Regions from separate parts of the Herminiimonas arsenitoxidans genome, predicted to be linked through region 2. Evidence: predicted binding sites of a transcription regulator. Region 2 holds the regulator's gene; the other holds the start of a gene.
What was found. Region 2 encodes sigma-54, which starts transcription at its own class of promoters, with help from an activator protein. Its sites were predicted from a motif close to TGGCANGNAANCTGCTTT; they were not measured.

Region 1: BQ6873_RS09025 (CmpA/NrtA family ABC transporter substrate-binding protein) is a predicted target of sigma-54. The motif match lies at 1,708-1,725, and genes of this name have one in related genera.

The regions. Positions count from the first base shown of each region.
Region 1 covers NZ_LT671418.1:1,919,090-1,935,379, forward strand. The annotation lists gene ntrB (nitrate ABC transporter permease) at 1-289, opposite strand, end outside; gene BQ6873_RS09025 (CmpA/NrtA family ABC transporter substrate-binding protein) at 299-1,522, opposite strand; gene BQ6873_RS09030 (ANTAR domain-containing response regulator) at 1,843-2,487, opposite strand; gene tsaD (tRNA (adenosine(37)-N6)-threonylcarbamoyltransferase complex transferase subunit TsaD) at 2,590-3,618, shown strand; gene plsY (glycerol-3-phosphate 1-O-acyltransferase PlsY) at 3,651-4,256, opposite strand; gene BQ6873_RS09045 (aminoacyl-tRNA deacylase) at 4,311-4,802, opposite strand; gene BQ6873_RS09050 (endonuclease/exonuclease/phosphatase family protein) at 4,839-5,852, shown strand; gene BQ6873_RS09055 (hypothetical protein) at 5,854-6,051, opposite strand; gene xerD (site-specific tyrosine recombinase XerD) at 6,299-7,204, opposite strand; gene BQ6873_RS09065 (methylated-DNA--[protein]-cysteine S-methyltransferase) at 7,201-7,701, opposite strand; gene BQ6873_RS09070 (tripartite tricarboxylate transporter permease) at 8,191-9,693, opposite strand; gene BQ6873_RS09075 (tripartite tricarboxylate transporter TctB family protein) at 9,706-10,167, opposite strand; gene BQ6873_RS09080 (tripartite tricarboxylate transporter substrate binding protein BugD) at 10,343-11,320, opposite strand; gene BQ6873_RS09085 (DctP family TRAP transporter solute-binding subunit) at 11,708-12,727, opposite strand; gene BQ6873_RS09090 (sensor histidine kinase) at 12,948-14,978, shown strand; gene BQ6873_RS09095 (response regulator transcription factor) at 15,103-15,693, shown strand; gene BQ6873_RS09100 (AEC family transporter) at 15,793-16,290, shown strand, end outside.
Region 2 covers NZ_LT671418.1:2,820,320-2,836,609, reverse strand. The annotation lists gene BQ6873_RS13420 (monovalent cation:proton antiporter family protein) at 1-1,349, opposite strand, end outside; gene BQ6873_RS13415 (KpsF/GutQ family sugar-phosphate isomerase) at 1,459-2,487, shown strand; gene BQ6873_RS13410 (KdsC family phosphatase) at 2,487-3,038, shown strand; gene lptC (LPS export ABC transporter periplasmic protein LptC) at 3,035-3,628, shown strand; gene lptA (lipopolysaccharide transport periplasmic protein LptA) at 3,675-4,229, shown strand; gene lptB (LPS export ABC transporter ATP-binding protein) at 4,231-4,971, shown strand; gene BQ6873_RS13390 (RNA polymerase factor sigma-54) at 4,993-6,462, shown strand; gene hpf (ribosome hibernation-promoting factor, HPF/YfiA family) at 6,566-6,928, shown strand; gene BQ6873_RS13380 (energy transducer TonB) at 6,998-7,657, opposite strand; gene BQ6873_RS13375 (pilus assembly protein) at 7,756-11,820, opposite strand; gene BQ6873_RS13370 (pilus assembly PilX family protein) at 11,898-12,503, opposite strand; gene BQ6873_RS13365 (PilW family protein) at 12,500-13,615, opposite strand; gene BQ6873_RS13360 (PilV family protein) at 13,627-14,076, opposite strand; gene BQ6873_RS13355 (GspH/FimT family pseudopilin) at 14,089-14,703, opposite strand; gene BQ6873_RS13350 (type IV pilin protein) at 14,697-15,155, opposite strand; gene BQ6873_RS13345 (enoyl-CoA hydratase/isomerase family protein) at 15,335-16,290, shown strand, end outside.

The DNA of each region.
Region 1 (16,290 bases), 900 kb from region 2:
ACAAGACGCCCGCAGATTTCAGTGTGACCATGGGCGATGGAATGCCGCTGTTCTTCACTGAAATGATTTCCCATACGAGAACCAGGAAAATCACGCCAAAAATCGGCGGTAGCACCGTCAGGAAAAAAGGCTTGAACGAAAACGTTTTTGCCTTTGCCTTAGGCGGCTCTACAGCCAAGCTTGCAGCACTACTTTTCACAACAGCCTCCGGTTTCGTACTGACATCAATTTCCGGCTTTGCCGTTGCGCTGGTAGGCGCGCTTTCTGCGGGACGCATGATTGCACTCATGATGACTCCTTATGCCTTGATCTTGAATGACTCTGCGTATGCTTTCGGGTTCTTGCCATCCCACACCACACCATCGATGAGTTTGGAAGAACGCATGACGTTTTTCGGAACAGGTACGTTCGCTTGCGCTGCTGCTTCCTTGTACAGATCGATACGATTGATCGACTTGGCAGTGCCCAGATAATCCGGTTCGCCTTTTGCCAGACCCCAGCGTTTATGCTGCGTCATGAACCACATGCCGTCTGACAGATACGGGAAGTTGGTTGTGCCTTCGTTATAGAACTTCATGTAGTTAGGGTCATCCCAGGTTTTACCCAAACCATTTTGGTAACGCCCCAGAATGCGCTGATTGATGACGTCTACCGAGGTGTTGACGTAAGACTTGGCAGCAATCACATCGGCCATTTTGTTTTTGTTCGACAACGATGCATCAATCCAGCGTCCGGCTTCCAATACTGCAGCAGTCATTGCACGCGCCGTGTTTGGATATTTGGCCACCCATTCGGAAGTGGTGCCCAATACTTTTTCCGGGTGATCCTTCCAGATATCTTGCGTCGTCGCAGCAGTGATACCAATGCCGTCAACGATGGCGCGATGGCCCCATGGTTCACCTACGCAGAAACCGTCCATATTGCCGACGCGCATATTCGCAACCATTTGTGGTGGCGGCACAGTGATGACTTTGGCGTCCTTCATCGGATTGATGCCGTAGGTTGCCAACCAGTAGTACAACCACATCGCATGCGTACCGGTTGGGAAGGTTTGTGCAAATGTGTACTCGCGTTTTTCCATTTGCATCAGCTTGGCCAAACCTGGGCCATCGACTGCACCACCATCAGCCAGTTTTTTGGAAAGCGTAATCGCCTGACCGTTGTTGTTCAGATTCATGAGGACGGCCATGTCTTTCTTGGCGCCGCCTATGCCTTCGTGCACGCCGTAGACCAAGCCGTACAGCACATGTGCTGCATCCAGTTCACCGTTCACCAGCTTGTCGCGTACGCCAGCCCACGACGCTTCCTTGGTCGGCACTATCTTGACGCCATATTTTTTGTCGAAGCCCATCACTGAAGCCATGACGACAGAAGCGCAATCGGTCAGCGGAATAAAACCTACTTTGACTTCTTCTTTTTCCGGCTTATCGGAACCCGCCGCCCAGACACCTTGCGTAGACAAGCCACTGAAGGCAGTTGCCGTAATGGTTGCACCCGCTTTCAAAACTGTGCGCCGTGTCATATTGATTTTCCTGTCGTTCGTTGTCATGGTTTCCTCGAAGAGCGGTTTTGATAAGCACAAAAAAAAGACGCCCGGGTCGGCACAAGCAGAGCTCATGCGACACGGACGTCTTTGTCCTGATTATCCTAGCCGTCATTGGCCTGAATAATCTTGTTCCTAGTACCGTCGTTGGTACTAAACACTTTCTAGCAATTGATGTGCCAGCGGAAAACTACTGACTTAGCGCTGCTGTCACGCCATCTTTCTCTTATTAACGCTCTCTTTCCGTGCGTCGCATCTATTTAGTGCGGATTCGAGACGACTTCTGGTGCGGCAATGTATTAACCAAGTAAGTCGGCAATATCGAGAACACGTTGCGCCAACTCCGACAGCTTCAAATTCTTGTCCATCGCCATGCGACGCAGCTTGGTATAAGCCTCGTCTTCAGAAATCTTATGGCGCTCCATCAACAAACCCTTGGCGCGCTCTATCGTTTTACGTTCAGCCAGTTTGAGCTTGGTATCCGACAACTCCGTCAGCAATTTTTGCTCGGCATTGAAACGCGCCATGGCTACATCCAATACCGGCTTGATACGTTCAGATTGCAAACCAGCAACGATATATGCCGAGACACCTGCCGCCATCGCCGCTTCCATACTGGATGTGGCTTTGTCTTCAGTAAATAAAACAATAGGACGCCGTGCATCGCGCGTTGCCATCACGACATGCTCCAGCACATCGCGTGCATCAGATTCGGCATCGATGATGATCATGTCCGGCTGCATTTGCGCCACCCGTTCCGGCAAATGCAAATCTGCCGGAAATGAGGCAATGATGTTGTAACCGGCTTCCAGCAGGCCTATGCGTAATGCACGGGTGCGTTCATGCTGGGCGAGCGCGTGCTCATCCAGTTCCCCCTCCGGGGCGATAGGATTAACGACAACAATACGTAATGAGCGCAAATCAGGTTGAGAAGTCTTAGTCATTTCGCGTTCTATTAAGTCGTACTAAATATGATCTTGTCAGAATAAGCTACAATCCATGCAAGAATCACACCATATGTTGCATTTTTCCTGCATCTTTATCCCATGCTTGTTCTCGGTATCGAATCCTCCTGTGATGAAACGGGTCTGGCGTTGTATGACACACAACGCGGATTGCTCGCGCACGCTCTCTATTCACAAGTAAAAATGCATGAGGAATACGGCGGTGTCGTGCCTGAGCTGGCATCACGTGATCATATTAGGCGTGCAATTCCCTTACTTGAACAAGTCTTTGCAGAAAGTGGTGTCGCGCACGATGCAATAGACGCTATCGCCTATACGCAAGGTCCAGGTTTGGCCGGCGCATTATTGGTCGGCGCATCTGTCGCTTGTGGCCTGGGTCTGGCCTTAGACAAGCCGATGTTAGGGATACATCATCTGGAAGGGCATTTGCTGTCACCTTTGCTGGCCAGCGAACCGCCTGAATTTCCCTTCATCGCGCTACTGGTTTCCGGCGGCCATACGCAATTGATGCGCGTTGATGGCGTCGGTCAATACACGATGCTGGGTGAAACGCTGGATGATGCGGCCGGTGAAGCATTTGATAAGTCAGCAAAATTGCTGGGCCTAGGCTATCCCGGTGGGCCTGCGATTTCACGCATGGCTGAATTTGGCGATCCGACTGCTTACAAACTGCCACGCCCTATGCTGCACTCCAAGAATCTGGATTTCAGCTTTTCCGGTTTAAAGACTGCTGTGCTGACGGTAGTCAAAAATCAAACCACTAATATCTGCGAGCAAGACAAAGCCAATATCGCACGTGCCTTCGTCGATGCCATCGTCGAAGTACTGACCGCAAAATGCGTCACCGCACTTAAACATACAGGCTTGAAACGCTTGGTGATCGCAGGTGGCGTAGGTGCCAATCAACAACTGCGCGCATCGTTGAATGCAGCAGCTGCCAAAAAGCACTTCAAGGTGTTTTATCCAGAGCTGGAGTTTTGCACCGATAACGGCGCGATGATTGCATTCGCTGGCGCGATGCGTTTGCAGATTAATCCAGATGCAGCGAAGAAAGACTACGCTTTCAACGTCAAACCACGCTGGCCATTGGATAGCATCAGCAAGATTTAAACGGTATCCCGGACTGGCGATACCGAACTTCACTACTTTTTCTTGCTGCCTAGTCGGCTTTCTTTGCCCGCCAACAGATTACCGATGTTCTTTGCGTGTCGATAGATCAACAGCACACTCATCGCCAGCACCGCCAGCAAAATCACATCCGGTCCAAACATCAAACCATAATAGAACGGTGCGAAGATAGCCGCGATCAATGCGGCCAGTGACGAGTAGCGAAATGCATACGCAATCACTACCCATGTAATCAAGGTCGCCAGACCCAGCCAGCCATTCAGCGCGAGCAATACACCCAGCGCAGTCGCGACACCTTTACCGCCGACGAAGCGGAAGAAAATAGGCCACAGATGGCCGAGAAAAACAGCAATCGCGACCAAGGCAACGCCATTCTCATGCACGCCATAAGCTGGGCCGAATTGTTTGACCAGCCAGACTGCGAGAAAGCCCTTCGCACCGTCGCCAAGCAACGTCAGTATTGCGGCTTTTTTATTCCCGCTACGCAGCACATTGGTCGCACCCGGATTCTTGGAGCCGTAACTACGCGGATCGGCCAAACGGAAAAATTTGCTGACAACAACAGCAAAAGAGATCGAACCGATCAGATAAGCACCGATGGCAAACAAAACTGTATTCATACCAACCTTTTTAATATTTCCCTGCACATACCGCGCTCATCACGCTCGTCGTGTCTATTCTGCCAATGCGCAATTGACTGCCGTCGCAGACAATTTTTCTACCAGTATATTCGGTGCTATACCGATCAGATAACCGCGCCGCCCGCCATTGATATAAATATGATCAAGCGCAAGGATACTCTGCTCGACATAGACCGGCATCACCTTGCGCGTACCGAAAGGCGACGTGCCACCGATCAAAAAACCTGAATGCCGATTCGCCACCTCTGGCTTGCACGGCTCTACCGACTTGCAACCGATCTGGCGCGCCAGATTCTTGGTCGAGACCTTGCAGTCGCCATGCATCAGGACGATCAGTGGCTTGGCCGCTTCGTCCTGCATCACCAGCGTTTTCACGACATGATGCTCATCTACACCCAGTTTTTGCGCAGAAACCGTGGTGCCGCCGTGTTCTTCATAATCGTAAGGATGTTCGGAAAAAACAATACCGTTACGGCGCAACCACAGTGTCGCGGGCGTTTCGGAAATATGCTCTTTTTTGGCCATGCGTGTTACGCTCATCTATAAAATTTGGAGCACATTATGCAACAAGAACTCCGCTTTGCAACCTTCAATGTCTGCAATCTCGCATTGCCGGGCATGAAATTCTATGAAGACCAGATTCCGTATTCTGCCGAAGAATACGATGCCAAGATTACATGGATTGCACAGCAGCTAGACCGACTTGATGCCGACGTCATCGGTTTGCAGGAGATCTTCTCGCAAGCCACGTTAACCGACGTACTGGCCAAAACACAAAAATACCAGAATGCGCATCATATCGGTTTCGATCCGGAAGCATCAGCCGATCATCTGACGCCTAGCGTGGCCTTGATCTCGCGCTTGCCAGTCGCAGCCGGCGCCACCACTTACACGCAACTCCCCAACCATCTAGCCATTAATCTACCTGGCGTCAGCCATCCGGTAACGCATTTCACACGCCCTATCCTGCATGCGCAAATCGAAGTCTCGCCCGAGCTGCTGGTGCATGTTTTCGTCTGCCACCTGAAATCCAAACTGCCGGATTACCGCAACGACATCAATGACGATCATCCGGATCAAACCGGTATCGCTATCCTGCGCTCATTGATACGTCGTGGCACCGATGCACTAGGCTTACGCTACTTGCTATCCGATTTAAAAAAAGGAAAGCGCACGCCTGTCATAGTCATGGGTGACTTCAACGATGTAGCCGACGCGATCCCGACCCAAATGGTGATGGGCTTGGGCAAATATCCGCTTAACGGCGTAGATGATCGTTTGTTTGAAAGCTACCGCATCCAGTCGCGACGCGATCCGCTACGCGATGTCGGTTATACGCATATTCATGACAGCAGCTACGAGACAATCGACCACATTCTGGTTTCGGAAGAATTTAATCCGACATCGCATGCAGCCATCGGTGAGGTAGTCGAAGTAATCTATCTGAACGATCACATGACCTTGAGACAAGCACATGAGTCAGATCATGGCTTGGTGCTGGTACGTATTCTGTTACATGATAAAACTGTCGAATCAGCTCAATCATCCGAGCAAAACGACTTGCCGTCTGACTGAGTTACTTGCTGGCAGGATCAACGTTGCTTGCATCATCCGCAACATCTGCATCCGATTCATCACCATCAACGTCAGATGGTTCTGAGCCATCGTCAGGCGTATTGCCTTTTTCCTGCTTGCGCTTCAACTTCTCTTCTTTTTTTCTTTTCTTTTCCAACTCTTTTTGACGCTTTTCGTACTGAAAATTAGGTTTAGCCAAGTGGTAGCTCTTTGAGTGGATGTTCTGTTTAAGGTAGGCAGACGGTCGTAATCATTACTTCGATAACGCACCATCAATGGGACGAATGCTAGCATGCCACCGCCCTTTGCGTCTTGAAGCAGACAGAGCAAAATTGCCGTTGCAAGCTCGAAATACATCGAAATATCTGGCAAAAATAGGCAATCCAGTCCAATTACATTCTTTTAAGCAACAAAATAAACCGAGGCCGCCGACAAAATAATCCGCATTAACCACGCGGGTGATGCATCTGATGCAAGCGCTTTAAGCGTTCGCGCGCCACATGTGTATAAATTTGCGTGGTGGAAATATCGGAATGTCCCAGCAATAGCTGCACTACACGCAGATCAGCACCGTGATTCAGCAAGTGTGTGGCAAAGGCATGGCGTAAAGTATGCGGCGACAAAGGCGCATTAATCTCTGCCGCGAATGCGTGCTTCTTGATCAAAGTCCAGAACATCTGACGTGTCATGGCACCGCCACGTGCCGTCACGAATAAGGCATCGTCGATCTGGCCATTCAGAATCGCAGGACGCGCTTCTTTCAGATAACGCTCGATCCAAGCACGTGCCTCTTCGCCAAACGGGATCAGGCGCGTTTTATCGCCTTTGCCTGTCACACGCAGCACGCCCTCATTCATGCCCACCTCTATCGACTTCAGCAACACCAGTTCCGTCACGCGCAAACCGCTGGCATACATCAGCTCCAGCATCGTACGGTCGCGCAAACCCAAAGGTGTTGTCACATCGGGTGCAGCCAGCAAGGATTCCACTTGCGCCTCTGACAGCGTCTTCGGCATGCGTGGCGGCTGTTTGGCCGAGCGCATTCTCAGACAAGGGTCATCAGTGATTTTGTTTTGACGCAGCGCCAGTTGATAAAAACGCTTGAGCACAGCCAAGCGGCGATTCGATGAAGTTGCCTTGGTCTCCGCATGTCGCGCAAAGAAATACGCATTCAGATCGTCAGCATGCGCAGCCAGCAAGGGCTTGTTACGCTCGGCTTGCAACCATACGGCGAATAAACGCAAATCGCGTCTATACGCTTCCAGCGAATTCTTGGCCAGACCGTCTTCCAGCCACAAGGTATCGCAAAACTCATCGATCTCGCCTTGGCTGCGCAATGCCTCAACGCTCATCGATAACCTTCCACCATTTCATGTGCCAATAACCAACGTTTTATGCCAACGTGGAAACTGGTTTCATCGTCGTAGTGCGAGAAGCCACCGAGACCATTCGCAGCCGTAACACGGTGGCAAGGAATCACCAAAGGATACCAATTCGCGCCGCAGGCTTGACCGACTGCACGCGGCGCTGATTGCACACGCCTGGCAATATCACCGTAAGTCAGAACTTTGCCGCGCGGAATTTCAGTAATTGCTTTCCACACTTTGTTTTGAAATGCTGTTCCTATTGGCGCCAAAGGCAGATCGAAGTGGAAGTCAGGATCGTGCAGATAACGATCGACCTGCAAGGCAGCCTTTTCCGACAATAGATCGACTGGTTCTTTTTCATCAAAGCTCGCAGGCAGATACACCAACTCGCGTACATGCTCTCCTTCCACGCGTATGCCTATTGCACCGAAGGAAGCTTCGACGATAGCGGTGAATAAAGATTGTGCAGCGTTCTGTTTCATGGCGATGACTTGAATAAGAGTGCGATAGGACAAGCATAAAGCAACACAGCATAAAATAAAAAAGGCGCATCTCGCGATGCGCCCTCAAATACCTCTACTGTACCCCCGCTGCGTATAGCCTTGGCTATCGCCTCTTTATTGATACAGGTCTCCCCTACTAATCCGGCATCGATGCCGTGTGTGTGTATGCGCCTCTGCTACCAATTCTGTCTTGCGATAAAAGCGCCTTGCGCCGAGTGGGACTGATTATAAAAATCAATTCACGAGAAATCAAGCATTGCGCCAGACTGGATCATAGCCGAGGAAAACAGCTTGTGGCATATTTTTTTGTCTAAATGCAAACAAACGTTTCATACCCTGAATCAAGCATGTAACACAAAATAAAAAGGGCGCATCTCGCGATGCGCCCTTAATCTTTACACACTACTTTTTTACATTTCCACCTGCTGCTTATCTGATCGTTTAATCGCTCAGTTCAGCAGCATAGGATTAGTCTTCCTTGAACGCTTCTTCGCGTTTTTTGCGCAATGCTGGCAACAGAACCACTGCCATCGCCAATACTGCAACAGCCAGCATGGTTGCGCTGATTGGACGCTGCAAGAAAACCATCGGGTCGCTGCGGGACAACAACAGTGCACGACGCAGATACTCTTCCATCATTGGGCCAATGATGAAGCCCAACAACATCGGTGCAGGTTCAGCTTCCAGCTTGGCGCAAATGTAACCAAACAAACCAAACAATGCCATCAGATAAATATCGAAATCGCTATTGTTCAAGCTGAATACGCCAATCGCGCAGAACAGCAGAATTGCTGGGAACAAATGGTGATACGGCACAGTAATCATGCGTACCCACAAACCGATCATAGGCAGATTCAACACGATCAGGAAGAAGTTACCTATCCACATCGATGCAATCAAACCCCAGAACAGTGTTGGCTGTTCCGTCATCACAGCAGGACCTGGCTGGATACCTTGAATGATCATCGCGCCGATCATCAGCGCCATCACCGGATTCGATGGGATACCCAAAGTCAGCATAGGAATGAAAGAAGTTTGTGCACCGGCATTGTTTGCCGATTCTGGTGCTGCCACGCCTTCAATCGCGCCCTTACCAAACTGTGCCGAATTTTTCGAAATCTTCTTCTCTAAAGAATAAGACGCGAAAGATGCCAACATCGCGCCGCCACCAGGCAAGATACCCAATGCCGAACCCAGCGCAGTACCGCGCAGGATAGGTGCAATGATGCGCTTCATATCGTCTTTGGTCAGCATCAGGCCGGAGACCTTTTTCATCACCAAAGAACGCGTTTCTTCGTTTTCCAGATTGCGAATGATTTCGCCAATACCGAACATACCCATCGCAACGATCACGAAGTTGATGCCGTCTGCCAGTTCAGGCAGATCGAAGGTATAGCGTGCTGCGCCGGAGTTCACGTCGGAACCGACCAAACCCAACAACAGACCAAGAATCACCATACCGATTGCGTTGAGCAAGGAACCGCTGGCCAACACAACCGATGCAACCAAACCCAGCACCATCAGCGAAAAATATTCCGCAGGACCGAATTTCAACGCCAGATCTGCCAGTGGAGGAGCAAACAAGGCAAGCAAGATGGTTGCAACTGTACCGGCAAAGAAGGAACCGATCGCAGCCGTTGCCAGCGCCGCCCCCGCTCGTCCCTGTCGGGCCATCTGGTAACCGTCAATGGCCGTCACCACTGAGGATGACTCCCCGGGCAGGTTGACCAGAATTGCAGTAGTTGAGCCACCATATTGCGCACCGTAATAAATACCGGCCAACATGATCAATGCAGCAATTGGAGGCAACGCAAACGTCGCCGGCAACAACATTGCGATCGTGGCCACAGGGCCAAGACCAGGTAATACGCCGACCGCCGTACCGAGGAAAACACCGGCCAAGCAGTATGCCAAGTTCTGAAACGACATCGCTGTGTCGAATCCAAGAGCCAAATTAGCAAATAATTCCATTTGAGTACCTTTTTAACCGCCAAACCATGGGCCAAAAATTGCAATCGGCAAACCGAGCAATTCGACGAATACCACTACCGAGAAGACGGCCGATCCTGTGGCCAGCATAAGTGCAGGTATCCATTTGAATTTTGAACTTGCGTAGGCGCTGAACATGATGATCGCGAATACCGCAACGACCAAACCTGCACCACGAATCAGAAAGCCGAAAAGCAAAACACCAGCCAGAATCAGTATTGTTTCCTTGATGGCAAACTTACTGATGGCCTCACCCTCGCGGAAGAAAGAGCGAACCACGGCAGCCAATCCAATCAACGCCAGCAAGCCGCCGAGGATCGTAGGGAAATAGGCAGGGCCCATTTTGCCGGCGGTACCCATGTTGTAATCACGGCCGATGATGACCGCAGCCAATCCAATAAATAGAAAAATAATCCCAGTCCAAAAATCCTTGGGATGTCGAATAAATGATAACAAGATGCTCCCCTTCTCTAAAAACCAGATAGTTCAACGCTGAATATCAAACGTCGAACGATATACATTCTGTCCTGCCGTGAATCAGTAATTGTGAAATTACTATCAAGCCATTACTCAAATGACGAGATGCGCCTAAGCGCATCTCGTCATTTATTGAATTACTGCATTTTTATGATCAGTCAGCGTAGACGCCAGCTTTTTTGATGATCGGTGCCCACTTGGCGATTTCCGACTTCAGATGTGTGCGCAATGCTTCTGGTGTTGCACGGTTTTCAGCAACTGGCTCTGTACCCAGATCGGCAAAACGTTGTTTAACCGTTGGATCTTTCAGTGCTACCTGCAATGCTGCATCCAGTTTGTCGATCACTGCTTTTGGTGTGCCTTTAGGTGCATACAGACCGTGCCAAACAGCAACTTCAAAACCAGGCAAGCCAGCTTCGTTCATTGTTGGCAGATTAGGCAAGGAAGGTACGCGTGTTTTTGTAGTTACAGCGTAAGCCTTGATTTTGCCGCCTTTGATCTGGCTGGTGGTGTTAGTAGTTTGATCGCACATAATATCAACCTGACCGCCGAGCAAATCGTTCATTGCTGGGCCTGTACCTTTATATGGAACAGTGGTCAATTCAGTATCAATTGCGGTCATGAACAACATACCGCACAGATGCGAAGCGGAACCAACGCCAGCATTAGCGTAAGTCACTTTGTTTTTGTTAGCTTTGACGTAGGTCAGCAACTCTTTCAAGTCTTTAGCTGGGAAATCGCCGCGTGCGATCAGAGTCATAGGTACATCGGTAATCAGACCGACAGGCTCGAAATCATCAATCGCGTTGTAGCTCAATTTGCGATACAGCGATGGTGCAGTCGATTGACCGATGTGATGCAAGAACAAGGTGTAGCCATCTGGTGCCGATTTCGCAACACGTGCTGCACCGATAGTTCCGCCTGCACCACCGACGTTTTCAACCAGAACTGTCTGCTTCAATGTATTACCCATCGACTGTGCAACCAGACGTGCAACAGTATCGGTAGGGCCGCCTGCAGCAAACGGCACAATCATCGTGATCGGCTTGGTTGGATAAGGTGTTTGGGCGTAAGAAAATGCGCTAGCTAATACAGCAAGGCCAACAACCGACTTCAGAAGTTTATGTTTCATGTGACGTGTCTCCAGATTTAATAATTATTGGAAAGGCTACAACTGAGATCCGAGTGGCTCGGGTCACTATTGTTCGTGCATCCTATCAAAGTCGTCAAAAAAACGATACCAAGGATGCTAGTTAATACCTCTGATTGGGTGGAAGAGACGTTTTGTACCAAAAACGTAGTGGATTCTAGCGATCCTATATCTTCCTGAACTAATCTAGGGAGGGCGATAATACTAACTGAACCTTTCACCAAACTTGCGGGGACAAGACTAAACGATTTTAGTTGCCGTCCGCAAGAAAAGAAATATTATCGTTTGCGAAGAATCAATACTAAATGAGTGATGGTTCAAAATAGTGAAAACTGCCCGCACTGAAAGTGTGCGAGCAAATAATGAGAATCAGCGTCCGCTTACGCGTCGCGCGTCAGAATCGCGTGTCACGGCAAACACGATCGCTTTGCCAATTCTACCTTCCAGTTCCTTCTGCACCGGCAACAAAGCCTGACGCCAGGCAGCAGTTTCTGCCTCGGTCAAGGTATGCACGGTCAATTTTTTCATTTTCTTGATCCGTTCCAGCGCGGCTGCATTTTCCTGCTCGGCCAAGAGATTGCCGTAGGTTGTTGCTTCGCGCATCGACACTTCGATCGCATTACGCAAATCCGATGGCAAATTTTCCCAGAATTTTTTATTGACGACGACGGCACTACCTAGGTAGCCATGATTCGATATCGTCACATTGCTTTGTACGGCATACCATTTTCTTGCGTAAAAACTGGCTGGCGTACCCTCAGCGCCATCGATTGCATGCACTTGCAGTGCAGGATAAACCTCATGCGCATCCAGTATTTGTGGCGCAGCACCCAGCGCTTCCATTTGCATACTCAATACTCTGGATGGATGTATCCGCATATTAAGTCCGACAAAATCGGCTGGCGTCTTCAATGCCTTGTTCGCCGACATGATCTTGAAGCCGCTATTCCAATACGCCAGCCCAATCATGCCTTTGGAATCCAGCTTCTTCAATAAACCTTTACCTATCGGTCCTTCTGTAATGCGCGCGACAGCATCCTTGTCGGCAAAAGCGAACGGCAAATCAAAGACCTCGAAATCCGGCGAACCGAATTCTGCCAATTTCGCCAGGGATGGCGCCAGCATCTGCACAGCACCTAATTGCAGCGCTTCCAGCTCGTCCGACTCTTTATAAAGCAGATTATTTGGATAAACGTCTACCCGTATGCGACGGCGGCTGGCTTCTTCAACCAGCTCCTTAAAACGCAGGGCAGCCTTGCCCTTTGGGGTGTCGCTGGCAGAAACGTGGCTGAATTTGATTACAGTAGTCGTTTGCGCAGATACAATTGCGCTGGTCAGCGATAATGCCAAGCCCAGCAGAAACAAATGTAGTTTTGTTGCTAATTTCATCGCACGACCAGAAAGTTTCAAATTGGGGTTGCTACTATGCGCAGTCACTCATGGCATCACAAGTGTGGATAACCACATTCTCCGCCACAATAGATGCCTCACGCACACACTTGAAATACACCAGCATTTTTTAATTTGAATGTAATGCTGTGAATGAACCACAAAAAATCGCCAGCGCCAGCGCTACTGCACAGCCAGTCGATTTTTTACATTGTTATTTATGATACCAAATCAACCTCGTTCACCAAGCTTCGGCTTTCCAAGTCGCAAACAAGCGTGGCGCTGGCTTGCCCCTTTATTTCTGGCGCTACTGTTTTTGACAACCCTGATCTGGTTGCCATTGCACGAAAAGCAACAGGAAGCCAGCGAGCGTCAGGAACAATTAATTGCCGACTCCTTGTGGGTCGAGCAAACCATACGCTTCCAGCTACAACGCAACGAAGAAAGCTTGGGCTTGATGGGCTCTGAGATTATCTCAGGCTATCTGACAGGTAAACGCTTACTTGATCGGATGGAGAGTTTAATTCGTAATAATCACGAAATCCACCGCATCATCGAGCTCGATGCAAACGGCAAACTGCTCACCTCGACCGACGAAACATTGATCACCTTCAATGAATTGTCAGCACCATCGAAAAAAGCCAACGAACGCGCACGCACAACCAGAACACCACTCTACAGTCAGCCCGCTACCGATATCAGCGGGCCGGTGATGATCGATTATCACGTACCGCTTTTTGTCGGCAACAAATATATAGGCAGCATTATTGCGAGCTACCTCGCGTCCAGCATACTGGATGACATGGTGCCATGGTGGTTTGCGCAAGATAATGAAATCGCGCTCACCGACATCAATGATGTGATCATTCACAAACGCGCATCCGGTGGTGCCGGACGTGGTGTGTATACACATAGACGCGCGCTCAATCTCGCTGGCGTCTCGTTGAAGCTGAGCACCAACAGCATCAAGAGCGCACCCAAGCTGCTACCAAGTCTGCTGGTTGATACGGTCATCCTCTTATCACTCGGGCTGGCGTGGAGCTTGATCGCGTTGTGGCGCGACATTAATCGCCGCCTTGCCGCAGAGACTGCATTGCGCGAACAAATTGCTTTCCGTACTGCGATGGAAAACTCCTTGATCACCGGCTTGCGCGCACGCGATCTGGAAGGACGTGTGACCTATGTGAATCCGGCTTTCTCACAAATGGTAGGCATACCCGCGGAAGACATCGTTGGACACTTGCCTCCTATGCCGTATTGGGTACCAGAAGCGAGGTCTGAGTATCACCGACACTTCTCTCAAGTCGCCGCAGGCACTGCCAATCCGCAAGGCTTTGAAACTATTTTCCAGCATGCAGACGGTCGTCGCATACCGGTGTTGATTTTTGAATCGCCGCTAGTTGATAACACCGGTGCACAAACCGGTTGGATGGGTTCCATTCTTGATATTTCAGATCGCAAACGCGTCGAAGACTTGAACCGACAACAGGAAGAAAAACTGCAAGCCAGCGCGCGCCTCGCCACCATGGGTGAAATCGCCTCGACGCTGGCACATGAATTAAATCAGCCGCTCGCTGCGATCTCCAGCTACACCACCGGTGCCTTGAATATGTTGGAGCGCGACAAATCCAAAGCAAACGAAGTCAATATCGACATGCTCACGCACGCATTGGAAAAAGCCCAAGCGCAAGCACAACGTGCAGGACAAATCATTCGCAGCGTGCACACCTTCGTCAAGAAGCGCGAGCCTATGCGTACTGCCGTTACCATCGCGGAATTGATAGAGAGCGTTGCACCTCTGGTTGAATTGCAGGCACAAAAATATTTCGTCATGATCAAGATCGACATTCCATCGAACCTACCGCCAGTATTGGCCGATCATGTATTGCTGGAGCAGGTCTTGCTCAATCTGACCCGCAACGCCATCGAAGCGATGCAAGACACCGCACCGGAGAAACGCCTATTGCGGATTGCCGCCACAGTTGACGATGCCGTACCGCAAAATGTCATCGTATCCATCAGCGATCAAGGGCATGGCATACCGGCAGAAGTATCCGAACGCTTGTATTCGCCTTTCTTCTCAACCAAGGCAGACGGGATGGGCATGGGCTTGAGTATTTGTCGTACGGCAATCGAATTTCACGGCGGCACACTGACGCATACAGAGAATCCGGGCGGCGGCACGACCTTCCGTTTCTCGCTCCCGACGTTGCAAAATAAATTGATCGAAACGACAATGCGTGCAAAGTAAAAATTAAAAGATATCTTTTTGATATATTTTTGACACTTTTAAGCTCTATCATCTGGCCGCGACAATATATAGTCGCAGTGAGAGTAAACGTAACAAGACATACGGCAGACCGACAGGATATTCAATGCTGCACATTATTGACGATGAAGAAGTAATCCGCGATTCACTGATGTGGCTGGCCAAATCACGTGGCATCCCCGCCACCGCGTATGAAAGCGGCAAAACCTTTCTCGCTACGCTAGATGGCACGACACGCACCAACACACAGGGTCAATGCGTACTGCTGGATGTCCGCATGCCTGACATTAGCGGCGTTGCCTTGTTCGACCTGCTCACTGCGCGTGGCTTGACGCAAGCGTTCCCGGTCATTTTCCTGACCGGCCACGGCGATGTGCCGATGGCAGTCGATACCTTGAAGCGTGGCGCATTCGACTTCTTTGAGAAACCGTTCAACGACAACAAGTTGATGGACCGCATACAAGAAGCACTGACTTCGTCGGAGCATGCTTCGGCCAGCGCAGCCATACACACACGCCTGTCTGCACTATCCGGACGTGAACGCGAAGTATTGGATTTGATCCTTGAAGGCAAGATGAACAAGGTCATTGCCGACAAACTGGGCATCAGCATGCGCACAGTCGAAGTTCATCGCGCACATATTTTCGACAAGATGAATGTAAAAACAGCAGTCGAATTGGCGCGTCTGTTGAAGTAAAATCTTGTGCATGCAAGGCTCATGTCTTGCATGCTGCACCATTGCACCGCTTTATTCCCCTAACCTGTCTTCCCGTTCCGGCGCCTGTCGCTGATTGCAATGCATATCGTCAACCTCCTGCTTCCTGATTTCATGCTGATTCTGTTCGGCGCTGTGTTGTTTCGCGTCACGAATTGGCATGAAGAGTTCTGGATCGGGACGGAAAAGCTGATTTACTACGTGCTGTTTCCGGCATTGTTGTTTTACTCCACCGCACGCTCGCCTATCAATTTCGGCACGACTGCTCAGTTTCTTCAGATTGTCATCGCGACATGCGTCGCCGGTATTGCTTTGGGCTGGCTGGCCAAGCCGCTGTTCAAAGCCGGCCCGATGATTTTCGAATCCGGCTTGCAAACCGCATTCCGCTTCAACTCCTACATTGCACTCGCGATCGCAGGCCGCCTCGGCGGCGATGAAGGCGTATCTTTGATGGGCTTAGCTATCGGCTTTGCTGTTCCTTTATGCAATATGGCTGCAGTCCATGCGCTGGTGAAGAATAAGGGCAATCTGCTGATGGAGTTGATAAAGAACCCGTTGTTGATGGCGACCATGGGCGGC
Region 2 (16,290 bases):
ACGCGGTCGGGATCAAGATCCAGCGCCTGATAAGTAATGCCTTCTGCTTCCAGTAATTTGGCCAGACTTTGGCCGCTGCGACCGAAACCGGCAATGATCACGTGCTGCTGCGTCGCCATCGTACGGGTCGCAATCTGCGTCAAGGCCAGCGATTGCACCATCCATTCATTGGCCGACAGCTTCATCACAATCGCATCGGATTTGGCGATGATGATGGGAGCCGCCAGCATAGACAACACCATGGATGCCAGTATCAACTGAATAATCAGCGGCTCCACCAGATCCAAGCCTCCGACCTGATTCAACAAGACGAAACCGAATTCACCGGCCTGCGCCAGTATCAAACCCGTCCGCAATGCCACACCAACCGGCGCTCCGAAACATCTGGCCAGCAAAGCGATCAGTCCGAATTTCAACAACACCGCGCCACTCAGCAAGAGCAGCACCAGCCACCAATACTCAATTACCAGACGCACATTCAGCAACATGCCGATAGTGATAAAGAACAAACCCAACAGCACATCGCGGAAGGATTTGATGTCTTCCTCGACCTGATGCTTGTATTCAGTTTCGGAAATCAGCATGCCGGCAACAAATGCGCCCAAAGCCAGCGACAAACCCGCCATTTCCGTAATCCACGCAGCGCCCAGCGTAATCAGCAACAGATTCAGCATGAACAGTTCTTGCGAGCGGCGTTTGACCACAATGCGGAACCAGCTGCGTATCAATTTATGGCCAATAAACAACAGCAGGAACAAGACTATCGCAGCCTTCAGCGTCGCCCACAGCAAGGTGGTCATCAGATCGCCTTGCGGATTAGCTAGCGCTGGAATCAAAATCAGCAAAGGTACGACCGCCAAATCCTGAAACAGCAAGATACCGATGATGCGCCGCCCATGCTGACTCTCCAGCTCCAAGCGCTCGGTCAACAGTTTGGACACTATCGCCGTTGACGACATTGCCAGCGCGCCGCCTATCGCCAACGCCGCCTGCCAGCTAATGCCGCTCAGGCGTGTCGATAGATGCGCCACCAGCCAGCCGAACACCATGGTCGCCGCTATCGTCAGCAGCACTTGCGCCATGCCCAGACCGAACACCGTCCGTCGCATCGATAAGAGTTTGGGTAGAGAAAATTCCAGCCCGATGGAGAACATCAAGAACACGACGCCGAACTCGCCCAAAGCATGCGTGGTGGCATTATCTTCCGCCCACCCCAGCGTGTGTGGCCCGATCACGATGCCGACGACCAAATAACCCAACATGGGTGGCAGATGCATCATGCGGAAGGCAACCACGCCCAATACCGCAGCCGCAAGCAAGAGGAGCGTAAGTTCTAGAGGGGACAGCATTCTGTGGAGTCGGCCGAAGTAAGGTGGTAAAGCAACGAAGAACTATCAAACCACATTTTTGTTACGTCTGGCAGGTTTTTTGCTTTGCGAATTCGTTTATACTTTCGGCATGAGTGTATCCCATGCCCCAAACCCGCCGGCAACTTTTGATGCCCAAAGCACTGCGCGCGCCTTGCAATTTGCATGCGACACGCTGCAAATCGAAGCGGACGCCATCCTTGCACTAAAAGAGCGCATCACCAACAAGACCAATACACAGTTCATCCAGGCATTGACTCTGTTGCTGAACTGCAAAGGTAGAGTGGTGGTATCCGGCATAGGCAAATCCGGCCATATCGCACGCAAAATCGCATCGACTCTGGCCTCGACTGGCACGCCGGCCTTTTTCGTCCATGCAGCAGAAGCCTCGCACGGTGACCTCGGCATGATTACCGCCGATGATGTCTTGATCGGAATTTCTTATTCCGGCGAAGCTGGTGAATTGCTCGGCATCGTGCCCACGATCAAACGTATGGGCGCACACCTGATCACCATCACCGGCAATGACGCATCCAATCTGGCGATGCAAGCTGATGTGCATTTGAACGTCCATATCGACAAAGAAGCCTGCCCGCTCAACCTCGCACCTACCGCCAGCACGACGGCGACTCTCGCACTGGGCGATGCCCTCGCGGTCGCCTTGCTGGATGCACGCGGCTTCGGCGAAGAAGATTTCGCCCGCTCGCATCCAGGTGGCGCATTAGGTCGTCGCTTGTTGACGCACGTACGTGATGTGATGCGTACCGGCGACGCAGTACCTACCGTCGCAGCCGATGCCACGCTATATGCAGCCCTGCTGGAAAGCAGCAAAAAGGGCATGGCGATGACTGCCGTCGTAGATAAAGACGGCCACGCCATCGGCGTCTTCACCGATGGCGACTTGCGCCGCCTGATCGAAACCCAGCAGGATTTCTCCAAACTATCGATAGCAGAAGTTATGCACGCCCATCCGCGCAGCGTTCATCCAGAACAGCTCGCAGTGGACGCCGTCGATATGATGGAAGAATTCCGCATTAATCAATTGCTGGTGACCGATGCCAACGGCAAGCTGGTCGGCGCCTTACACATTCACGATCTGACTCGCGCGAAAGTAATCTGATGATAGCGCCCGCAGATACCGTCGCTGACTCTACCGCCACAGCCCGCGCAGCAAATGTGCGACTAATGATTTTTGATGTCGATGGCATTCTGACTGACGGCAGCCTGCATTTCGGCCCTGAAGGCGAAGTCACCAAAACATTCAATGTGCTCGATGGCCACGGCATCAAACTGCTGCAGCAATCGGGTGTAGCCACCGCCATCATCAGCGCGCGCCAATCGCCCATCGTATTGCGACGCGCCACCGATCTTGGCATACATCACGTATTCCAGGGCATACACGACAAACGCAGCGCGTTCGAGCAGTTGCTGGCTCAAACCAAAATGACCGCAGATGTCTGCGGCTTCATCGGCGACGATGTAATTGATCTGCCTATCTTGTTGCGTGTCGGCTTTGCCGCCAGCGTACCGAATGCACATGCTGAAGTACGCTCGCGCGTGCATTACGTCACACAAGCCAGCGGCGGCCGCGGCGCGGCGCGTGAACTGTGCGACTTTATCCTGCGCGCGCAAGGCAACTACGAGGCGGCGCTCGCGCCGTATCTTGCATGAGACGCCCCACCAATAGCGTACGCATCATCGTGCTGCTTGCACTCAGCGCTGCATTAGCGCTGGGCAGCTTTTGGTTAGTAGAAGTCATGCGCAGACAAACCGAAGATACGCTGCCAGCCAAACCGCGTAGCGATCCGGACTTCTATGTCGAGAAATTCAATTTCGTGCAAATGGGCAAAGACGGCGAAGCCCGCTACAACCTGACTGGAAGCGAGATGAAGCATTACCCTCTCGACGATTCCTATCAGATACAAAATCCGATCATGCACAGCTTCAGCAAGGACAAGCCTGCGATGGTCAGCCGTTCGCTGCGCGCAACCCTGCTCAACGCAAACAATGAAGTACACATGTACGATAACGTACTCATAGATCGTCCTGCATCTGCCACTTCACAACATTTTCAACTCAAGACTTCGTATTTGTTATTGCTACCGGACGAAGACATCATGAAAACACCAAAACCGGTAGAGCTAAAACTCGGCACCTCAGTCCTGACTGGCACTGGCATGTTTGCCAATAATGCAACCGGTGAGTTTCGTTTATCCAGTAACGTAAATGGTTTGTATCAGGCAGCAACGCGCCACAATTGAGCGCGCGATTCGACCTTTACTCGACGCATTCTTTTAGAGAATTCTCATGAAACGATTACTATCCGCACTGCTGCTTATCGCTGGCGTCAGCACCGCTCTCGGTTCGTACGCCGAAAAGGCTGATGCGACCAAGCCGACCAACGTCGAAGCCAATCAAATGGAATACGACGACGTCAAGCAGATCAATACCTTCACCGGCAACGTCGTTCTGACGCGCGGCACTATCTTGATGAAGGCCAACAAAATGGTCGTGAAACAAGATCCTGCCGGCTATCAGTTCATCACGCTGTACGCGCCACCTGGTGGCTTGGCAACTTTTCGCCAGAAACGCGATGGCGGTCCGGATCAATGGATAGATGGTCAAGCCGAACGCATCGAGTATGACGACAAGGCCGAGATCATGAAGCTGTTTTCCAAGGCACGCATGCGTCGCCTGGAAAATGGCAAACCGACGGATGAAGTCGAAGGCGAGTTCATTTCCTACGATACCCGCGCTGAATTCTTCACCGTCAATAACACTGCATCCGGCGACAGCAAACAAGGCGCCGGACGCATCAAGGCCGTGATCCAGCCACGCGCCGCTGATACAAAGGCAAAATAAGATGTCGAGCAAGCTGATTGTTAACGGACTGCAAAAAAGCTATGGCGCGCGCCAGGTTGTGCGCGATGTCGCCTTGCAAGTTGAAAGCGGCGAAGTCGTTGGTCTACTCGGCCCGAATGGTGCCGGCAAAACCACATCGTTTTACATGATCGTCGGATTGGTACCATCCGATGCCGGCCGCATTGAACTGGATGGTGTCGACATCTCGCGCCTGCCTATCCACAAACGCGCGCAACTCGGCTTGTCTTATCTGCCGCAGGAAGCATCGGTATTCCGCAAGTTGAGCGTCGAAGACAATATACGCGCAGTACTCGAATTGCAACGCCCCAATGGCAAAGCATTAAACAGCTCGCAAATTGAAGAGCGCCTCGACACACTGCTGGCTGATCTGCAAATTGAAAAGCTGCGCGAAAATCAGGCACTGTCCTTATCAGGTGGCGAACGCCGTCGCGTTGAAATCGCACGTGCACTGGCAACCAATCCACGCTTCGTGCTACTCGACGAACCGTTTGCCGGCGTCGATCCGATCGCCGTGATTGAAATTCAACGTATCGTGCGCTTCCTGAAGGAACGTGGCATCGGCGTACTCATCACTGATCACAATGTGCGCGAAACATTGGGTATCTGTGATCGCGCTTACATCATTAACCAGGGCGCAGTATTGGCCAGTGGACGACCTGACGACATCATTGCCAACGAATCGGTGCGTCGCGTCTACCTGGGCGAACACTTCCGCATGTAAGCGCGGAAGAGAAAAAAGTCTATGAAGCAATCCCTGCAATTACGAGTCTCGCAACATCTGGCCTTAACGCCACAACTACAACAATCGATACGCTTGTTGCAGTTGTCGACTCTTGAATTGCATCAGGAACTGGAACAGATCCTGGCCGACAATCCGATGCTGGAGCGTACCGATGATCCGCTCGATCATGCGATACGCTTGCTGGCTGACGGTGCCATCGGTGCAAACGGCACCACACCGGAAGGCGCCAGCGTCGAAGCCAACGCCCAAACGCCCGAGAGTGAAACAACATTCGACGCACCCGATTTACCAGAAGCTTCCAGCGCTGAAAGCGAATGGAGCTTTGACGATGTCGCACGCACATCGAAGGCACCGGAAGATGACGACGCCCGTCCGCAACTGGAAGCGCACGAGACCACACTGCGCGAACACTTGCTGGAACAGATGCGCGTCACCGTACGCGAACGACGCGACCGCGCCTTGCTTGAACTCATCATCGATGCACTGAACGACAACGGCTATCTGGAAGAAGAGCTGGAAGAAATTCACGCACGCCTGCCAGAAGAACTAGAGATCGAACTGGAAGAATTGCAGATCGCCTTGAATCTGCTGCAAAGCTTCGATCCAGCCGGCGTCGGTGCGCGCAATGCTTCTGAATGTCTTGCATTGCAAATCAAGCGCTTCCCGAAAGTGGCGATGGTGACGCGCCGCATGGCACTCGCCATTGTGGAAAATCATCTCCCCCTATTTGCGCAACGCGACTTCAACAAGCTGCGCAAGGCACTCGATTGCGACGATGAAGATCTGCGCGAAGCACAAGTCATCATCAAGCAATGCAATCCGCACCCAGGTTCGATCTTCGCCACCGATACATCGGATTATGTGGTGCCGGACGTCATCGTCAAACGCACGCGCAATGGCTGGCAAGTCATGCTCAATCACGACGTCATGCCGCGCCTGCGCGTTAATAGCATGTATGCCAACATTTTGAAGCAAAGCAAGGGCGAAGGATCGCTTGGTTCCCAGCTGCAAGAGGCTAAATGGCTAATCAAAAACATGCGCCAGCGCTTCGACACCATCCTTCGTGTCGCACAGGCAATTGTAGAGCGGCAAAAAAACTTTTTTTCACATGGTGCAGTTGCCATGCGACCGCTTGTTTTACGTGAAATAGCTGATACACTGGGTTTACACGAGAGTACTATTTCACGTGTAACCACCCAGAAGTACATGCTCACCCCACACGGGATGTTCGAATTGAAATATTTTTTCGGCAGCCATGTCGCAACAGAAGCTGGTGGCGAAGCGTCATCAACTGCGATACGGGCACTGATCAAACAATTGATAGGAGCCGAAGACCCGAAAATTCCATTCTCTGATAGCAAGATTGCCGACATGCTGGCAGAACAAGGCATGGTGGTAGCAAGACGGACCGTCGCAAAATATCGTGAAGCCTTGAAGATTCCACCGGTCAATCTGCGCAAGTCGTTGTAGATATCGTCCTGAGTAGTTTTTTGTTGTTATACGTTGCTGTGTTCAGCGTAGTCAGATAACAAGACGCGCCCGAACCTCCAGTGATCTGCCATAGGAGCACTGTATGAATCTCACAATCAGTGGACATCACCTCGAATTAACCCCCGCCATCCGCGAATATGTACAAGGTAAATTGGAGCGCATCAAACGTCATTTTGATCACGTTATCGATATCGCAGTCATCCTGACTGTAGACAATCTTCCCGAAAAAGAAAAACGCCAAAAAGCAGAAATAAACTTGCGCGTGAGAGGCAAGGATCTGCATGCGGAAAGCATCGCAGATAATTTATACGCTGCCATCGATACGCTGATCGACAAACTCGATCGCCAAGTGATCAAATATAAAACCAAGCAACAAGACCATCAACACGAAGCGATCAAACGATTGCCGGATGAGTCCGATGTTGTTGCACCCTCAGGTGCATAGATAGACCGAGCAAATCGGTCAGATGAAATGAAGGGCGCAGTTTGCGCCCTTTTTTACGTACATCGTCGACTATTTGATACTTTCTAATATCGGTTTATCTGCGCCTTCCAATATGACTTCAATTTTCAATTGGCTTTTGACAGGGACCTCATTAATTTTCCCAGGTGAAAATTTGATTTTGGCAAACGCATCACGTACTAAATCTTGAGTTTGAGCGGAGAGGACAGAATTTTCTATAGCAACCTGATCAATATCGCCGTACTCATTTATCAGTAATCGCAGTATTGCAACTTGCGACAAGCCATTTGGCAAAAAGAAAGCTAGATCAGGTGAAATATCCAGCAAAACATTAGGCCTCTCAGTTAACTCATTTACTTGAAAATAATACGGCTCAGGCAACGTCACAATAGGTGAGGTAGAAAGCTCTTCGCTCTGTTTCCCCACAATCATTTGAAGTGATTTACTAAACCCGTCCATAGATTTCACGGAATATTCTTCGTTCTCTACAGGCATCGACTTTGCGAGATCTACTGTCGCACTTGTTTGCCCCAAGTCGACAACTACTAGCTGCTGGCGCTTGACCCCGCCATCAACCATTTCCATATCTGTCCACGTTGGCACTCCCGTATCTCGCTGATACGCAGCGCTTTCCTCAGTGATAGATGCACCATTAGCGAGGATAAAACCAGCTCCAAGATGAGCTGTTATCGACAATAGCAATGCCAACAAATGAGGAGACTGGTTTTGCAAAATTTATATGAAAAATTATCTCTAAGTCATACTCAGGATGATGAAATAACACATTCATTCCATCATCCAACTTGCTGCTATTGAGTACTTAATACACGCCACGAAACCCGTCTCGTCCCAGCATTAGGTGGGGGTGGAATAGGTGGAGTCTTACTCTCTCCTCCGGCAAGATCTGTGCTATTTGGATCCGAATTAATCGCCGTCCCTGATGTCCTGATCAAAACTCTAACTGTACCGTCAGACAACACGATCACTACTGGCCTTGTGACAAGACCGGATCCAAGACTTATACCGCTGACGTTGTTTGCGCCGAAGACAGGGCCGCCGGTTAGATAATCCAGTGAATAAAGGAAACTGGCCGCAGTACCGGTTTCCACTCCACATGCATTGGCATTAGACGCCTGTGGCGTGATCGTCGTAAAGAGAAGCGCGCCTAACGCCAACGAGGGATCACCACTAACACGCTCCCCCCCAGTCAAGAAATCAACATACCAACCATTTTTGGTACTCCAATCCATTGGATTATTGCTACTTGTTCGCACTACTTGATTCGGAGTACAAATCGAGGTCGATGTTCCCGCAGGACAAGTCGTGTCAGTAAATGTTTGTTGGACGAAATTATTACCAGCAGTGCGCGGATTATCGTACGTTGTTGCATCCAAATTGTCTTTGATTGCATAGAAGGACTGCGTACGGCTATCACTAACATCCGTCGTACCCAGATAGCGGCCAGTACCAACAAACACTACCGGCTTGCTATTGATAGTAGACTTTACTGGTTGAACTGTAATTGGTTGTGCATTGCCCGCGGCATCAGTCAAGTTCACTAGCAACTGCGCATCGTACCCTGCGGCACCAATATCACCATTAATATCAAACCGCCATAGATTACCGGCAGCGTCCCCGCCATAAGCTGCTCTTGCAGTGTTGTTGGTCATGGACTCAAGCACATGAGCACTAACACGAGCAAGCCCGCTCGGGGATGCCGCGCTTCCCGCGTTCGTAGCAATACTTCTTATGACTGCACCAGTATTGGCGTTAAGTACGTACAAACGCCCCTTGCCAACATCTGCCGTGACACTACTATCTATATTGTTATAGCCGGAACTGACTAGCACCACCCATGTACCATCTTCCAATTTGGTGATTGTTGGATTGCCGTAGGTATAGCCAAGATTAGTATCGGTAAACTCCCACAATAACGTTGGTGTAGTTGGATCAGTGATATCCAACGCGTAATAGCCTTTGCCACCACGATTCAAGCCCCCAACCAAAATGGTTTTCCATTGCGCGGCTGTACATGTTGAAGTTGGCGCATTCGGACAAATATCACCCGTCTCAGGAGAATTGTCGACGTAATACTGATGTTTGCTTGAGTCCGCCGAATAGCTTTTATCTGCAATCTTGTATAGATTCGGCAGCACCATGCTCGGAATATACGCCCATGACTCCTGACCGGTTGCAGCGTCAAATGCATGCAGCATGCCATCATTGGCACCAACATAAACCTTGCCGCTGCGCGGTGCCATTAACGTTTTGAACGCGCTGTAATTTGTATCACTGTAGTTAAACAAAGGAGTTTGCACGTATCTTGCCTCGGAAGATACGATGTCCCCCAAAACGTGAGTACGCTTGCGGAAATACGTACCTTCGTTGCTACGATCACCACGTAAATAGTTAACAAGTGCGGCCCCTGAGGCAGCTGTTTGATCTGCTGCAGTCAAACAGGTAGCGCCTTGCAAAGAGGTACCGCCAGCGGGAGAGCAAAATTGCGAGAGCCCTGCTGTAGCAGAAGCGTAAGTGATGGCGGGTGTTGTGAAATAGCTTTGTTGCGCAGTGGACAAGCTACCGCTGCCACTATCAGTCCACTGAAAAGGGATTAAGCCGCTTGCACCTTTGGTGTAAATGGTACGAGTACTTAAAGGTACTATCGGAACCTTGGGCGTCGCTGTTTCATCAACATTGACTACCGTTGTGTTGTTGGCGTCGACACTCGCGCTATTAAACGTTGCACCGGAAACGTAGGCACTGTTGACCGTATAGCACTTATCCGCATTTCTAAATCCATTTCCAACGATGTAACTAGTATTGGCCGTCCAAGCTGTAGTCGCACAATCAAGCAGTCTCATCGCTGACCAATTTTGCGCAGTCAAATCTCCGGATGGAGTAATCTGCTGGCGGATAAGTTCGCCATACCACTCTACGGATTTATATGAGGAACTAAAAACGTAATTATCAGTTGCGCTCACATTTGGATTACTACTGGCAGCTGCCGCCGCAGTTCCGGGGCGGGGTGTATTAATGATCGTTGATAATGCGCTAAGCAAACCGCTGGATAGCAAATCCGGAGTAGTCGCACTGAAATAAGTTCCACGTCCATTCACTGCGGCGTGCCACAAGTCATCGACGTTCTCAATCAAGCCTTCGTCATTATTACTGATGCCAGGAACCGGCCAATTACACGAGCCACTCGATTGCCAGGAACAAATACCAGAAGCAGCGGTGGTCCCCAATGCTACTGATGCAAAGTCACCGCTTGTATCGGTTTTATAAGTCGGCGAATAAACCATTCTGCCTCGTACGCCCAAGCCCACTGTAAAAGTCGTCATATGCTGGGTAGTCGCCGTATCCAAACCATTTGACGGTACGTTATCTGGACAAAGTTTATTGGCCGTCGTGGCTGGTGCAATAATCGGTCCGGTACAAGTTCCCGTAGCATCTGCACCACCAGCATCAGCATTGCGTAAATCAGTATTGTAGTAATAAGCCGCTACGTCAGCCAGCGTATCGGAAGCACCGCCGGAGCTGGATACTGTTCGGCAATCCCTTGCCGTTGCAACCGTATAGTTAGGTGTGACGGATCTTGGTACAGCGGTACACGAACTACCCGCAGTCACATTCCCCCATGATGTCCAATTCGTATATTGACATTGAGTGCTATTCGAAACCTCACACGAAGCAGCGTTGACCCAATCTCCCCAGTTTCGTCCTGACTTGGTACTTTTCTGCAGTGTACTAGTTCGAGTTTGAACTTGTGCCGCCCCACCATCATAATAAGGACGAGACATACTCACGTCCTGATTGGCAACTGCAGTACTGCCGTCCAACTTATAACCACTACCCGTATTCCAGAAACCATCTGTAGAAAGAATCGTGTAATTCTGCTGGCAAGAATATTGCAAAGGGTCCGTTACCGTCACGCCATTTCTTGAAGTGAGTTTCCCCGCGTACATACGGCCAGCATCAGCAAGTGCACTCCGAAGCGGCGTACTACCGCTTGCCTTGCTGACATAAAGCGATTCATACCAAGCCGCTTTACTTGTACTGTTGAAGTCTGCGATATTAAGAAAATCTTTGGTTCCAGTGGCGTCATTAATCGTCATGAAGCCAACACGAAATCTGTCATCAATATTCTTGAATGCCAAGCCCGATGCACTCTTCATCATCATCATGCGGGAACGATAGTAGCTGTACCAGTTGGCAAAATTTTGTCGCTCATCAGCACCACCAGGGCCAGAAGTTGAACTAACCGTAACCTTGGTGAATACAGTATTTCCTGGGGCCACACCATTAGCACTACTGCACTCTTTGGAAAAAGTGCTAGTAGTGTTGTAATAATTTTTCTGACTTTCCGCAGTCTGTGAACCCGAATAAGCAAAATAATAAGCGGGCACGCCAGAGCTATCACCTTTAGTACTGGTACTACCACTGGCATTGGTTTCCGCTTTAAAATTTGTGCTCAAATTTCTGCTACCAGCGGCAGTGTTATATCCATCCAACCAGGCATCTGTAAATGTGGCGTTATCGTAATTTGTGCCATCAGCCTTTACCGGCACCTTATAGTTAATAGCTGGATTGTAATAAACACCATTACATTGACTACTGCGATATCCGTAATAACCGTAAGTAAAAGGTACTGCACTCCCCGCATCTCCGCTATCGTCAGGCATGTGCAACCAATCCATACTCCCCGAATTATCAAGAATGAACATGATATTGGGCTTCACGTCCGTTGAAGAACGGGCTGAGTATGTGTTCAACGGCTCGGTAGAAATATCTGTCAACGCCGCATGTGCGGTGACGACACAAGTCAAAGCCACTAGTAGGACGCTGGCTTGTCTGAACAAATGATTAGCTTTCATGGTAATTCCCTGGATCTGAAGCAGATTGTGCGACGCAAGCAATGAGCACTTTTGTAGAAGTAACAGAGCGATGTCGGTTACATTGAGACCATCGTTTGAACATAACTAACCGTATTCCTTGGCCCGGCAATTCGTACCGTGATCCGGTAATACACCGTCGAACCAGCATTGGGCTGAACTCCAGGACCTTGATCATTGCCCGTTGCAGCCGTCACCACTGGTGAAGAGGTACAAAACGCAACGGCTTTAGCCCCGCCTAAGTTGCACATACGATCAATAACATAGGAAACTTTATTGCCGCCGACATCAGCCTCGCCACCATTCAGATCAACCTTCCTAGCCGTTAGCGACTGTGTCCAATAGGCATCCCACGATTGCCCGGCCGTTGGATTCTGTGTGGCATCACCACCATTTGCTGCATACCCTTGTGTGACATCATCAGAACTTAGCGTGCTACCAACGTTAGCCGCTTGTAGCCAGGAAACGGCTGCCTCGACCCCAGCGTCCCCAGAATTCGTTGCTGCCTGCTGAAATGCCAAATTACCAGCAATAAGATTGCTCGTATCAACTGAGCGCATCAACGCAATGCCTGCAAGCGTCATCGCTACCAGTACTACAAGAGCAATAATCAATACCACTCCCGCCTGTTTTGCACGAGGAATAAAAAAACGTGAGGAACTCATACACATTCTTTCGGCACTCCCATCCATGCAACATTTCGAATCGGCACTATGGTCTGAAATACCTTATAGCGATAATGCTTCCATGGCTCATCAATCGCAGCATTTGGCCCCAAGGTACCTGCTGCGGCAACAATCGGGGCCGTAGCATTACCAGCCCACGTAGGCGCGTTTACAGGATTGCCCGTGTTAATCGCAGTCGTTGTGACAAGCTCTTTTTCATATTGGCTGCTACGTGCAACAAGAGCTAGTCGTATAGCAGAAGTTCGCGCCCAGCCGCACCCGGTAGTCGGTGTCGTTTGATCATAAACATCTGGAATGGCATCCATCACCGCAGTTGTATCACGTGCGTATTGCGCTTTCATACTGACAATGTCGGGCGCAAGTGGCACCCATATCGACGGATTGTCTGTGTTAGCGAGTAAGCCACAATCATTAATCATGTAATCGCAGACTGTCAGATTGCCGCCGCGAATAGCATAGGCAGACACAGTCGGTGCTTGCCCAAGGTTATAAAGCACAGTGCCACCAGCTCCTGTTGCTACCGTTACCGTATTTGCGGTAGTCGGTGGAGCTACTGTAATGCGTGTAAGAACCATATTGGCAGCACCGCATGCCGCTGGTACTGCAATGACTCTGTCACCCACGGCAAAGGCACTTGGCATTTGTACCGTATAAATCGTCGTACCATTATTAATGACGTTACCCTGCGGCTGACCATTAGTATTTCCGGTCATCACCAGCACCCTGTCAGTATTAACATCACCTGCAGGAATAATGTCCAGACTCGGGTTGATCGTGACGGGAGCCAAGGGAATGGCGGTTGCCAGTGCACTGCCCGATGCCACAGTCCATGTGACATTGCAATTAAACAGGCTCGCAGCACTCATGCCATACCCCGCCTGACTAATGTCTCGCTGCAATTGATACAACATCACTGCGCCATTACTTTGCGCATCTCCGCCACTAGTTGCGGTACGCTTTCGTCCCTCAGAAAGAGCAAAAACCTGCAGTATGACAATAACTGCCAGCATGCCGATCGCCAGTCCAACCATGATTTCCACCAAACTGAAACCCGTAGAGCGACGCACAGATAATTTAGAGCTCAACGACAATGTGTTCTCCTTTACCTAATTTGCGCAACAGTGACGTATTTATGCGGCTTATTATTAGACGCCTCACTCGGTGCAAGCCAATAGACAGTGATGGTTACCATCCCATCATTAGCCGTTCCAATAGATGTGACGTTTACCGTTGGCTGATATTCAGTTGCAGTAATTCCCGGCAGAGTGCTAGCCACCGCAGCCTTCCAATTAGTCAAATTCGTGGAAGTGCCATCTGCTGTATCGAAGTTGGCTTTTAAGGTTGCAGGAGTTCGATCGCTTACCCACATTTCCCCCAACAACTGATTGGCCAATAAACTAGCATCAGAGCGATACTTGGCATCAGTCACTTGCTTTACAGCGACGGACTGCATACCAACAAGGGCAAGTATGCCTAGAGAAAAAACAAGAATGGCAATCAGCCCTTCCAACAGCATCATGCCAGCTTGCTTATTTAAGGAAGTAACACGCACAGACATAACTCCTTAACATGCTTGAGGATCAGAGGGGCGGGTAAGTGCCGGATCGCACATACGAACCTGCCCTCCCGAGGTAACGATAACTCGCAAGCAGCGCATTACCCCACTCTCTGCGGCACAAGTACCGCCAGTAGGATTACTGACGTCGAAAATCGCATTATTTCCTGCTGGAAGCGTTCCGCTTGTTACTCTGCCTAAGCTATTAAAACTAAGCGTGGAAGTAAAAGTCGGGGCCGCATTTATTGCATTTGTTGACGCCACAACTTCCGACGTCGTCACTACCGCATTTGTCGATCCTTCAGCCGTGAGACGTGTTTGAATGATGGAAGGACAATCAGCTACACCATCGCTATCCAGATCAGCAACCGCTGTCTGACAACCAACGGTCCACGAAGAGCTAGAACCCAGGACAAATTGAATGTTCGCGTTCCTTCGAACAGCTTCTACCCGCGCTAGGCTGAGTCCATTTTGTATAGCCTCTGCTGCGTTACGAATTTTGCTATTCTGAATAAATGCACTGAAATTCGGTGCCCCCAAGGCAAACAAGACAGCAGCGATTACCAATCCGACCATTAGTTCGATCAAACTGACACCTCGCTGAGGTTGACGCAGAATTAGCACACGCCCCCCTTCTTGGTAGCCCAACAGCTATTATTACTAGTCCAACCGGAAGGTGCTCCAGTCGTCATTGTCGTTGCTTTGGTATTAGCTTGATCCACGGTGTAAGTAAAACCCGTCATCGTACCGGTGCCTACAGCTTGAAGTGTGAAGGCCGTCGCTGTTCCAGCCACAGAACAACTGAAAGTAAAATATTTACTAGATGTACTATCTGAGACACAAGGAGCATCTGTAATAGGTGCATAGGTGTGATTATCCTGAAAATATTGCTCCATCTGCACCCGCTTCGCCGCCAAATTGGATGTCGCATCTGGAATTTTTCCACGTATTACATAATCTCGGTATGCAGGAACTGCCACCGCAGCAAGTATTCCAATAATCGCAACAGTCACCATGAGCTCAATCAGGGTAAACCCCTTGGACCTGCGTAATGTCGGCAAAAATATATGTTTCATGGCATCTTTCCTGTAATTAACATTAATTTAAAGCAATCAATCGGTAGGGCCAGCCTCATCCGACAAACGGTGCAATTCAGGTTCTGAATGGTTGAGTCAACTGTGGTGCTTGCCACAACATAAGCCGATAGAATGAGCGGATATTATTCATACAACCTTACTCACTCATTTCGCGCATCATGTCCGAACACATACGCAGCAAACTCGCCCATGGCTTAGGCAACTTGATACTGGACCGCCCGCAGGCGATGAACTCACTCTCACTGCCGATGGTTCGCACGCTGATGCAAAGCTTGGCAGCGTGGCAAACAAATCCGGATGTGCGAGCAGTTGTCATCCGCAGCAGCCTCCCCAAAGCGTTTTGTGCTGGTGGAGACATCCGCTTCTTCCACGAAGTTGCACATGGCGGCCTGACCGGCGGTAGCGCATTGCTGGAGGATTTTTTTACTGAAGAATATGCTTTGAATCATTTGATTCATCACTATCCAAAACCTTATATCGCAGTCATGGATGGCATCGTGATGGGTGGCGGCATGGGGATTGCGCAAAGCAGCGCTGCTGCCAGCATACGCATCGTGACTGAGCGCACGCGCATGGCGATGCCTGAAGTGAATATCGGTTTATTCCCCGATGTAGGCGGCGGTTATTTCTTGTCGCGTCTTCAGGGAGAAATCGGCACCTATCTCGGGCTGACCGGAGAAATAGTCGGTGCAGCCGATGCGCTGTATGCAAATCTGGCCGATGTATTTATACCGCGCGCAGAGTTGCCAGCCTTACTGACCTTGCTCGAATCGGTCAAAGATAGTCAGTACCGTCAGGCCATCGAAGAGTTCGCCGCCCCGTTTGCTGCACAAATTAATCCTGCGAATAGCCTGCTTGCGCAACAACGCGATTTGATCGATCGTCATTTTGCACATAATGATGTAGCGACCATCATCGCATCCTTGAAACAAGATGATGATCCATTCGCGCAAAAAACTTGGGAGATATTGCTAAAGCGTTCGCCCTTGATGGTGCACGTATCACTGGAACAAATTCGACGTTCAGCCAAATTGGAACTAGCTGATTGCTTGCGCTTGGAACGTACAATGGTGCGCCGTTGTTTTGAACATGGGGAAACAGTAGAAGGCATACG